Regions from separate parts of the Pseudomonas sp. PL-6 genome, predicted to be linked through region 1. Evidence: riboswitches for the same ligand, from Rfam matches in the RefSeq annotation. Region 1 holds a riboswitch; each other region holds the start of a gene.
The links. Region 1 has a riboswitch for cobalamin ahead of ACW9UL_RS19880 (TonB-dependent receptor domain-containing protein). Riboswitches for the same ligand answer to the same signal wherever they lie in the genome.
Positions count from the first base shown of each region.

Region 1 (2,190 bases):
TGTCCAGGTGCTCGCCGCGCAGTTGCACCTCGTAGGTCTTCGAGCGCTCGGGGGCCAGGTTCGGGTTGCCGCCATAGAACGAGCTGGTGGGGAAATACAGGTCGTTGAAGGTGGGCGCGTGGAAGCCCTCGCCGTAGCTCAGCAGCAGTTCGAGACGCTCGCTCAGGTCCAGGCTCAGTGCCGCGTTCCAGGTGTTCTCGCTGCCGAACTGCTGGTTGTCGTCGTGGCGCAGGCCCAGCTCGGTGGCGAAGCCCTCGCCACGGAAGCGGTGCTGGACGAAGGCGGCCCGGTTCCAGCGCTCGGTCTGGCTGAACTCGCTGTCGCTGCCCAGGCGGTCCTCGTACCAGTCGAGACCGAGCAGCAGCTGCTGGGCGTCGCTCAGTTGCAGGGTGTTGAGCCAGCCCGCGCTGTCGCGGTAGGTGTTGTACTGATAGTTGTTACTGGCGTTCAGCGGGTCGCGGTTGTCGCTCTTGTCCTCGCCGTGGCCGAGCTCCAGGCGACTGCTCCAGCGCTCGGCGAGCTGCGCCTCGAGATGGGCGGCGGCAGTGGAAACGCTGAAGCGCTCGCTGGGGTTGCCCGGCACGAAGCTGAACAGGTCGTCGTACTCGCTCTCGCCATGCTGTTCGAGCAGGCTCAGACCGCCTTCGAGGCGTTCGTTGAAGCGGTGCTGCAGGCTCAGGTTGAAGGCCTTGCGGCGCAGGCCGTCGTGGTCGCCGTCATAGCCGCGAGCGTCTGCTGAGCGGTCGAAGCCGGCGCGCTCGACCAGGCTGGCGCCGAGGTCGAAGCGCGTGCGCTGGTCGCCGCCGGACAGTCCCAGGCTGCGTTCGAAGGTCTGCTGGCTACCGGCGGCCAGGCGCAGGCGCGGTTGCAGGCCGGCCTCGCCCTGGCGGGTGAAAATCTGGATCACTCCGCCGATGGCGTCGGCGCCATACAGCGCCGAACGTGGGCCGCGCACCACCTCGATGCGCTCGATCTGCTCGGGGCTGAGGAATTCCAGGCGGGCCAGGCCGCTGGCGGCGGCATTCAGACGCACGCCGTCGACCAGCACCAGAGTCTGGTTGGCGTTGGCGCCACGCAGAAACAGGCTGGTCAGGCTGCCGCGGCCGCCGTTCTGCACGATGGATACGCCGGGAACGCGGCTGAGCAGATCGGGCACGCTGCTGACCTGCAAACGCTCGATATCCGCCCGCTCGAACACCGTGGTGGCGGCGGTGGCCTGGGCTTGCGGTTCGGCCAGGCGCCCGGAGGTGATCACCAGCGGCTCGGCGGCGTAGGGTTCGGCGGCCAGGGCGAGGCCGGGCAGAACGGCGATGGCCAGGGCCAGGGGGGACAGTTTCATCAGGGGTATTCCTCAAAGGTCGGCAGACGTTCGAGGAGGGCAGGGGGCAAGCGCGCGCAGGGCGGCGCTTGACGGTGCGGCCCTCCGCAACACCAGTCGCACCGCCGGGGCCGGTCTCCGGGCTCACGACCCCGGTCCGCCTTCCCGGGAATACCCAGTGGCCGTGGACAAGGTGCAGGCTTGCGGCCTGCCGTCGATTACCGTTGCGGGGGCAGCGTCGGGATTGCCCGGATGGGCGCACCGACTTCCCGTTTCACGCCGTGTTAGCGGCGCACCCTGGCGGAACATGCAATGCCGCGCACCCTAGTGCGCGGCGGGATGAATGACAAGCAAGGTCCGCTCATTCAGCGATGAGCGGGTCTCATGTTCAGGCGGGCAACTGGGCCAGTCGCGTGCGCACCGCGGCTTCGATGCCGGCCTGGTCGAGGCCGCATTCTTTGAGCATCTGCGCCGGCTTGGCGTGTTCGACGTAGTAGTCGGGCAGGCCCAGCTGCAGCAGCGGCTTGACGATGTTCTCGGCGGCGAGGAACTCGCCGACCGCGCTGCCGGCGCCGCCCATCACCGCGTTTTCCTCGATGCTCACCAGCAGCTCGTGGCTGGCCGCCAGTTCGCGCAGCAGGGCGGCGTCCAGCGGTTTGACGAAACGCATGTCGACCACCGTGGCGTCCAGCGTCTCGCCGACCTGCAGCGCCTCGGCCAGTTGCACGCCGAAGGCCAGCAGGGCGACGCGACGGCCCTGGCGACGGATCAGGCCCTTGCCGATTTCCAGCGGCGCCAGGCCTGGGTCGATGGTGGCGTTGGGGCCGCTGCCGCGCGGGTAGCGCACCGCCGCCGGGCCGTCGAACAGGTAG
Region 1 is NZ_CM134189.1:4,562,586-4,564,775, reverse strand. Features, by position in the region: gene ACW9UL_RS19880 (TonB-dependent receptor domain-containing protein) at 1-1,339, opposite strand, end outside; cobalamin riboswitch at 1,431-1,633, opposite strand; gene dxs (1-deoxy-D-xylulose-5-phosphate synthase) at 1,707-2,190, opposite strand, start outside.

Region 2 (2,190 bases), 700 kb from region 1:
GACGGTCATGCTGCGGGCTCTCTCTCGAAAGTGGCCAGCGCACAGGTGGCGTTGGCCGTGCGGTTTTTCTCGCCGAGCAGACGAGGCGTGGCGCCCAGGCGGGCGGCCAGGGCCAGGGCACAGGGCTCGGCCACCGCGGGGCTGCCGGTGACGGACTGGACCAGGGCGCTGCCGCCGGTGGCCGACTGCTGAGGCGCGAGTTCTTCGCTGCTGAAGAACTGCAGCCTCAGCTTCAGCTGCTCGGCCAGTTCCTGCAGTGCCGTTTCCTCGCGCTTGTGGGCGATGCTGGCCAATCCGGCCAGGTTATCCACAGTCAGCTCATGCTGGCTCAGGCTGTGGATAAGCAGGGCTTTCAGCTCGTCCAGGCTGCAGCCACGGCGGCAGCCCAGTCCGGCCACGACCTGCGGCGGCGATGCTGAGCGGCATGTGGAAGAGGCGGGCAGCATAAGCGGTATTCGGGCTGAGTGGCGGCGTAGCTCAACATGGCGCCCCCCACCGGTCAACCGCGATTGACCGAGCGCCGCGGCCTGCGTAGCCTTCTCGCGTTCGAGGTTCTTCCCGGCAGTGCCGCCGGGAAGCTAAGAGGGAACAGGGTCGATGCCCTGGCTGCCCCCGCAACTGTAAACGGTTATGCCCTTCGTTAGACCACTGCCAACCGGCGGGAAGGTGAAGGGATGCGCGCCGCGCAACCCGTGAGCCAGGAGACCTGCCTCGTTTCGTCAGCCAACTGTTCGGACGGGGTGATCCGACGCGGCCAGCACGCTCGCGCCTGCCTGCCTGTCTGCCCGTCCCCGTCCGCCGAATTTATCGTCGCCACGGGGCCATCCATGAAAACCCTCGCCAAACTGCCCGTCACCATCGTCACCGGTTTTCTCGGTGCCGGCAAAACCACCTTGTTGCGCCATCTGCTGGCTCACGCCGAGGGGCGCCGTATCGCGGTGATCGTCAACGAGTTCGGCGAGCTGGGCATCGACGGCGAGATCCTCAAGCAGTGCGCCATCGGCTGCAGCGAGGAAGAGGCCATGGGCCGCGTCTTCGAGCTGGCCAATGGCTGCCTGTGCTGCACCGTACAGGAGGAGTTCTTCCCGGTGATGCGCGAGTTGGTGGCGCGGCGTGACGATCTGGACCATATCCTGATCGAGACCAGCGGCCTGGCCCTGCCCAAGCCGCTGGTGCAGGCCTTCAACTGGCCGGAAATCCGCAACGCCTGCACCGTCGATGCGGTGATCACCGTAGTCGACAGCCCGGCTGTGCTGGCCGGCACCTTCGCCGCCTTCCCCGAGCAGGTGGACGCGCAGCGCCAGCTCGACCCCAACCTCGACCACGAATCGCCGCTGCACGAGCTGTTCGCCGATCAGCTGGCCAGCGCCGACCTGGTGATCCTCAACAAGGCCGACCTGCTCGACGCCGAGGCGCTGGCCGCGGTGCGCGCGGAGGTGGCCGAGGAATTGCCGCCAGCGATCAAGGTGATCGAGGCGCACGGCGGCGAGCTGCCGCTGGACGTGCTGCTGGGCCTGAACAGCGAAACCGAGCTGCATATCGACAGCCGCCGCACCCATCACGACGATGAAGACGACGACCACGATCACGAAGAATTCGCTTCGTTCCACGTGGAACTACCCGAAGCCGAGGAGGCGCGCCTGCTGCCCGCGCTGAAGGACGCGGTGGGCAAACACGGCATCCTGCGGGTCAAGGGCTTCGCCGCCATCCCTGGCAAACCGATGCGTCTGTTGGTCCAGGGTGTCGGCCAGCGCTTCGACCGCCACTTCGACCGCGCCTGGCAGGCCGACGAGCCGCGCCTGAGCCGCCTGGTGCTGATCGGCCAGCAGCTCGACCGCGCGGCCATCGAAGCCGAGCTGCAAGCGGCGCTGGTTTGATGGTGATCGCCGGCAAGCCGGCTCCTACACATCCCGCAGGAGCCGGCTTGCCGGCGATTTATCGGGACCTCTGATGCACCTTCTACGCACCCAGCCCGGCGCCCAGCTACCGGCCGACAGCATCGCCGACCTCGGCCAGACCCCGGCCGAGCTGGTGATCCTGTGCACCGGCGATTCGCACCTGTCCTTGCTGGCCGAGGCCGCGCGGCAGCTGCCGGACGATTACCCCAGCCTGCGCCTGGCCAGCCCGGCGCAGCTGAGCAACCACGCCTCGGTGGACTACTACGTCGAGCAGGTGCTGCAGCACGCCAAG
Region 2 is NZ_CM134189.1:23,944-26,133, forward strand. Features, by position in the region: gene cobM (precorrin-4 C(11)-methyltransferase) at 1-9, opposite strand, end outside; gene ACW9UL_RS00135 (cobalamin biosynthesis protein) at 6-398, opposite strand; cobalamin riboswitch at 533-728, shown strand; gene cobW (cobalamin biosynthesis protein CobW) at 828-1,877, shown strand; gene cobN (cobaltochelatase subunit CobN) at 1,951-2,190, shown strand, end outside.
Region 2: it holds a riboswitch for cobalamin, as region 1 does, so the genes downstream of both, cobW (cobalamin biosynthesis protein CobW) here and ACW9UL_RS19880 (TonB-dependent receptor domain-containing protein) in region 1, are expected to answer to the same signal.

Region 3 (2,190 bases), 980 kb from region 1:
CGGATCGTCGAGGTCGGCACCTTCACCGGCTACAGCGCCATTTGCCTGGCCGATGCCATGGGGCCGCAGGGCCAGCTGATCTGCTGCGACCTGCCCGGCGACTACCACGCCACCGCGCGCCGCTATTTCGCCGAGGCCGGTCTGGCCGAGCGTATCCAATGGCGTATGGGCCCGGCGCTGGACAGCCTGGCGGCGCTGGAGGGTGAAGGGCAGGGCGACTTCGACCTGATCTTCGTCGACGCCGACAAGGCCAACTACCCGACCTACCTGGAGCAGGCGCTGCGCCTGTTGCGCCAGGGCGGCCTGCTGCTGTTCGACAACACCCTGTGGAGCGGTCGGGTGTTGCAGCCGCAGCCGGACAGCGCCGACACCCGCGCCATTCAGGCGCTGAACCGGGCGCTCAAGGACGATGCGCGCGTCGAGCTGTCGCTGCTGCCGCTGGGCGACGGCCTGACCCTGTGCCGCAAGCGCTGAGCCGCCGTGGCCGACGCCATCCGCCTGCCGCCCCAGCCCGACGCCTGCGAACTGTGCGCGCGGTCGGTGGCGCTGACCCGTCACCACCTGATCCCCAAGGCCCTGCACGACAAGGCCTATGTGCAGAAGCGCTATCCCCGCCACGAACGCATCACGGCCACGCTCTGGGTCTGTCGCGCCTGCCATAACCAGATCCACCGGCTGTTCAGCGAGAAGGAGCTGGCACTGAGCTACAACAGCCGCGAAGCGTTGCTGGGCGACGAGCGCTTGCGCGGCTTCGTCGAGTGGCTGGCGCGCAAGCCGGCCGGCTTCGTCCCCCGCCACTGAGTCGCGCCGGCGTTGACGGGCGAGGCGGCCAGCCTCTACCCTGCGCGCCTTGCTTCAGGTGCCCGACGCCAAGCGCGTACGAGGTGAAACAGGGAAGCCGGTACAGAATCCGGCGCTGCCCCCGCAACGGTAGGTGAGTCAAACGCCGCTCTATTGCCACTGTGCTTCGTGCATGGGAAGGCGCGGCGCTAGCCCGCGAGGCTCGCTCACAAGCCCGGAGACCGGCCTGCTGCAGTCCACGGCATCGCGGAGGGCGTTGTCTGGCGTGCGGGCTCGCCTTCCCGGTGGCCTGCGCGCGCCGTTCTCCGCCTGCCTTGTCCAGCCCACTGTGTTCGGGAGCGCAACGATGCCGCCACGCCAGCTTGCCAGTCGTGCACGGCGGCCCGCGCCCGGATGCCCGCAGACCAGGAAACTTCGATGAGCGAATCGGCTGATCGCGACGCCCGGCACCAGGCGCGCATGGCGCGCAAGAAGGCGCTGATCGACGCGAAGATCGCCCAGGCCCAGGACCAGTACGGCCTGCTGCTGGTGCACAGCGGCAACGGCAAGGGCAAGAGCAGCAGCGCCTTCGGCATGGTCGCCCGCGCCCTCGGCCACGGCATCAAAGTCGGCGTGGTGCAATTCATCAAGGGCGCCGCCAGCACCGGCGAGGAGGCCTTCTTCCGCCGTTTTCCCGAGGAAGTCAGCTACCACGTGATGGGCGAGGGCTTCACCTGGGAGACCCAGGATCGCCAGCGCGATATCGCCAAGGCGGGCGAGGCCTGGGCCGTTGCGCAGCGCCTGCTGAACGACGAGGGCGTCGGCCTGGTGGTGCTGGACGAGCTGAACATCGCCCTCAAGCACGGCTATCTGCAGCTCGCTGCCGTGCTCGCCGATATCCAGGCGCGGCCGCTCTCGCAGCATGTGGTGGTGACCGGGCGCGGCGCCTTGCCGGGGATGATCGAGGCGGCCGATACGGTGACCGAGATGGGCCTGGTCAAGCATGCCTTCAAGGCCGGGGTGAAGGCGCAGAAGGGGGTGGAGTTTTGACCTCGCGCCAGTGCCCGGCGCTGCTGATCGCCGCGCCAGCCTCGGGGCAGGGCAAGACCACCGTCACCGCCGCCCTGGCGCGCCTGCACAGCCGTCAGGGTCGGCGGGTGCGGGTGTTCAAGTGCGGCCCGGATTTCCTCGACCCGATGATCCTCGCCCGCGCCAGCGGCGCGCCGGTGTACCAGCTCGACCTGGCCATGGTCGGCGAGGCGGAGAGCCGCCGCCTGCTCTGGCAGGCGGCGGGCGAGGCCGAGCTGATCCTGATCGAGGGGGTGATGGGCCTGTTCGACGGCCAGCCCTCGGCGGCCGACCTGGCGCGGCAGTTCGGCGTGCCGGTGCTGGGGGTGATCGACGGTTCGG
Region 3 is NZ_CM134189.1:3,582,134-3,584,323, reverse strand. Features, by position in the region: gene ACW9UL_RS15175 (O-methyltransferase) at 1-474, shown strand, start outside; gene ACW9UL_RS15170 (hypothetical protein) at 481-801, shown strand; cobalamin riboswitch at 841-1,045, shown strand; gene cobO (cob(I)yrinic acid a,c-diamide adenosyltransferase) at 1,219-1,830, shown strand; gene ACW9UL_RS15160 (cobyrinic acid a,c-diamide synthase CobB) at 1,827-2,190, shown strand, end outside.
Region 3: it holds a riboswitch for cobalamin, as region 1 does, so the genes downstream of both, cobO (cob(I)yrinic acid a,c-diamide adenosyltransferase) here and ACW9UL_RS19880 (TonB-dependent receptor domain-containing protein) in region 1, are expected to answer to the same signal.

Region 4 (2,190 bases), 1.5 Mb from region 1:
ACCCGCGCAACGGCCAGGTGCTGGAGCGCCAGGCGCTGTTCCAGCGTGGCGCGCCGGCCGACGCGCCAGTCGCGGCGAAACGCCTGGACCCGGCGCTGATCGGCACCTGGATTCACGAGAAGCAGATCAACAGCGGCGGCGCCAGCTTCGCCGCCTTCACCACCCTGCTGACCCTGCAGCTGGGCGCCGACGGCAGCGTCGCACAATGGAGCCTGGCGGCCGGCGGCGGCAGCGACTGGAGTTTCAACAGCCCGGGCGAACTGCAGTACCGCGGCCGCTGGCGCAGCGACAACGGCGTGCTGCAGGTGCGCCTGGACGGCGCCGCCGACTACCAGCCCGCCGCTTACTATCGCTTCAGCGACCCGTACCTGGTCACCGAGAGCAATACCGGCAAGATGATCTGGCAGCGCCGCAAGTAGCGTTGCGGGTCAGGCGGCCTGATGCAGGCGCACGTTGAACAGCGGGCCCTGGCTGAAACGCGCCAGCGCCTTGGCCGCGGCCAGCACGCCCAGATCGATCAGCGGCTCGATCAGGATCACGCTCATGTAGGCCAGGCCGAAGCTGCCCACCGCCGCCAGGTTGTCGCCGGCGAAGCCCTGACCGTAGAAGGCCCAGAACGCCACCCAGGCGACGATGCCGCCCTGGTAGGCGGTCGACAGCGCCAGCGCCTGCTTGTAGGAGAGATCCACGTAGGCGGTGCCCGGCGCGACGATGCGCTTGGCCAGCAGCTGGATGCCCCACAGCGGCAGCAGCAGGGTGGTGACGTTCATGCCGTACTGCGGCAGGTCGAACTGGGCGAACAGCAGCCCTTGCAACAGCAGGCCGACGGCCAGACCGATGGCCGCGGCGCCGGCGCCGAACAGCAGCAGCAGGGTCGAGCCGAGGATCAGGTGGACCTCCGAGACGCCCACCGGATGACGCGGCAAGACCTCGAAGAAGCAGAACACCAGGGCGGTGGTCAACAGGCTGCGCAGCGCCAGGGCGACCACCCCGCCGTTGTCGCGGATGGCATCGCGGGCCAGTTTGGCGGTCAGGCCGAGGCCGGTGACGGCAGTGGCGTAGCTGAGCAGGATCTTGGCGCCTTCGACGACGCCGGGTTCGATATGCATAAGGGTTCCTTGGTCGCGCCCACCGCGCGACGATCCGGATGGAGGGGATGGGCGCAAGCGCCCGACGGCGATGGCAGGTCTCCTGGCTCGCGGCTCGACACTTCGCCCGCCTTCCCGGCCTGTGGGCCAGTGGCATATGGGCGTCGTTCGCCGCTTACAGTTGCGGGGGCAGCCAGGGCATTGGCGACGCGGCGCCGCACCCTGTTCCCTTTTCATCCGACCCTGGGGCCGAAACCATCGGCGGCCACCTTACCCGGCCGCACGGACAAAAGACAGCGCCCGCTCTCAACCGCGCCCGCACCAGGCTCCTCGGCGAGATTCGGAACCCGCCAGAGCCGGGTCTGTCACTGATCTGTCGCTCGCGGCGCGACGGCTGAGGGGCATCCGCGGCAGGAGCGCCTCGCTGGCTGAGCAGATGCTGACTGGAGGCGCTCGCTTCCCCGCCAGTGCGGCAACCGTCACGTTGCGCGCGGGCATGTGTAACCATTTATTACAAGGCAATCGTAGTATTTCTGCACCCGCGCCGACTGCAGATCACGCGAGCCCGCAGATCCATCATCCGGTAACGAGAGCGTATATGAAGAAACCCCTGATCGTCGCGTTGACAGCCCTGTTCGCAACCGGCGCCATGGCTGCCGAGCAGCAACCGCACTGGAACTACCAGGGCAAGGAGGGCCCCGCACACTGGTCCCAGCTGGCCCCAGGCTACGAAACCTGCGCGATTGGCCATGCCCAATCGCCGATCGACATCCGCGATGCCACGCGAGCCTCCCTGCCGCGCATCATGTTCGACTACCAGGCCAGCCCAGCGGAGGTAGTGAACAACGGCCACACCGTCCAGGTGAACCTGGCCAATGCCGGCGGCGTCGAGATCGACGGCGAGCCCTACCGCCTGGTGCAGTTCCATTTCCACACGCCAAGCGAGGAGCACATCGCCGGGCGGGCATTCCCGATGGTCGCGCACTTCGTCCACCAAGCCGCCGATGGCCGCCTGGCGGTGGTGGCAGTGCTGTTCAGGGAAGGCGAGCAGAATCAGGCTCTGGGGCAGGTGTTCGATGCCATGCCGACCAGGGCGGGCGAG
Region 4 is NZ_CM134189.1:794,063-796,252, reverse strand. Features, by position in the region: gene ACW9UL_RS03530 (hypothetical protein) at 1-419, shown strand, start outside; gene ACW9UL_RS03525 (energy-coupling factor ABC transporter permease) at 429-1,109, opposite strand; cobalamin riboswitch at 1,165-1,363, opposite strand; gene ACW9UL_RS03520 (carbonic anhydrase) at 1,687-2,190, shown strand, end outside.
Region 4: it holds a riboswitch for cobalamin, as region 1 does, so the genes downstream of both, ACW9UL_RS03525 (energy-coupling factor ABC transporter permease) here and ACW9UL_RS19880 (TonB-dependent receptor domain-containing protein) in region 1, are expected to answer to the same signal.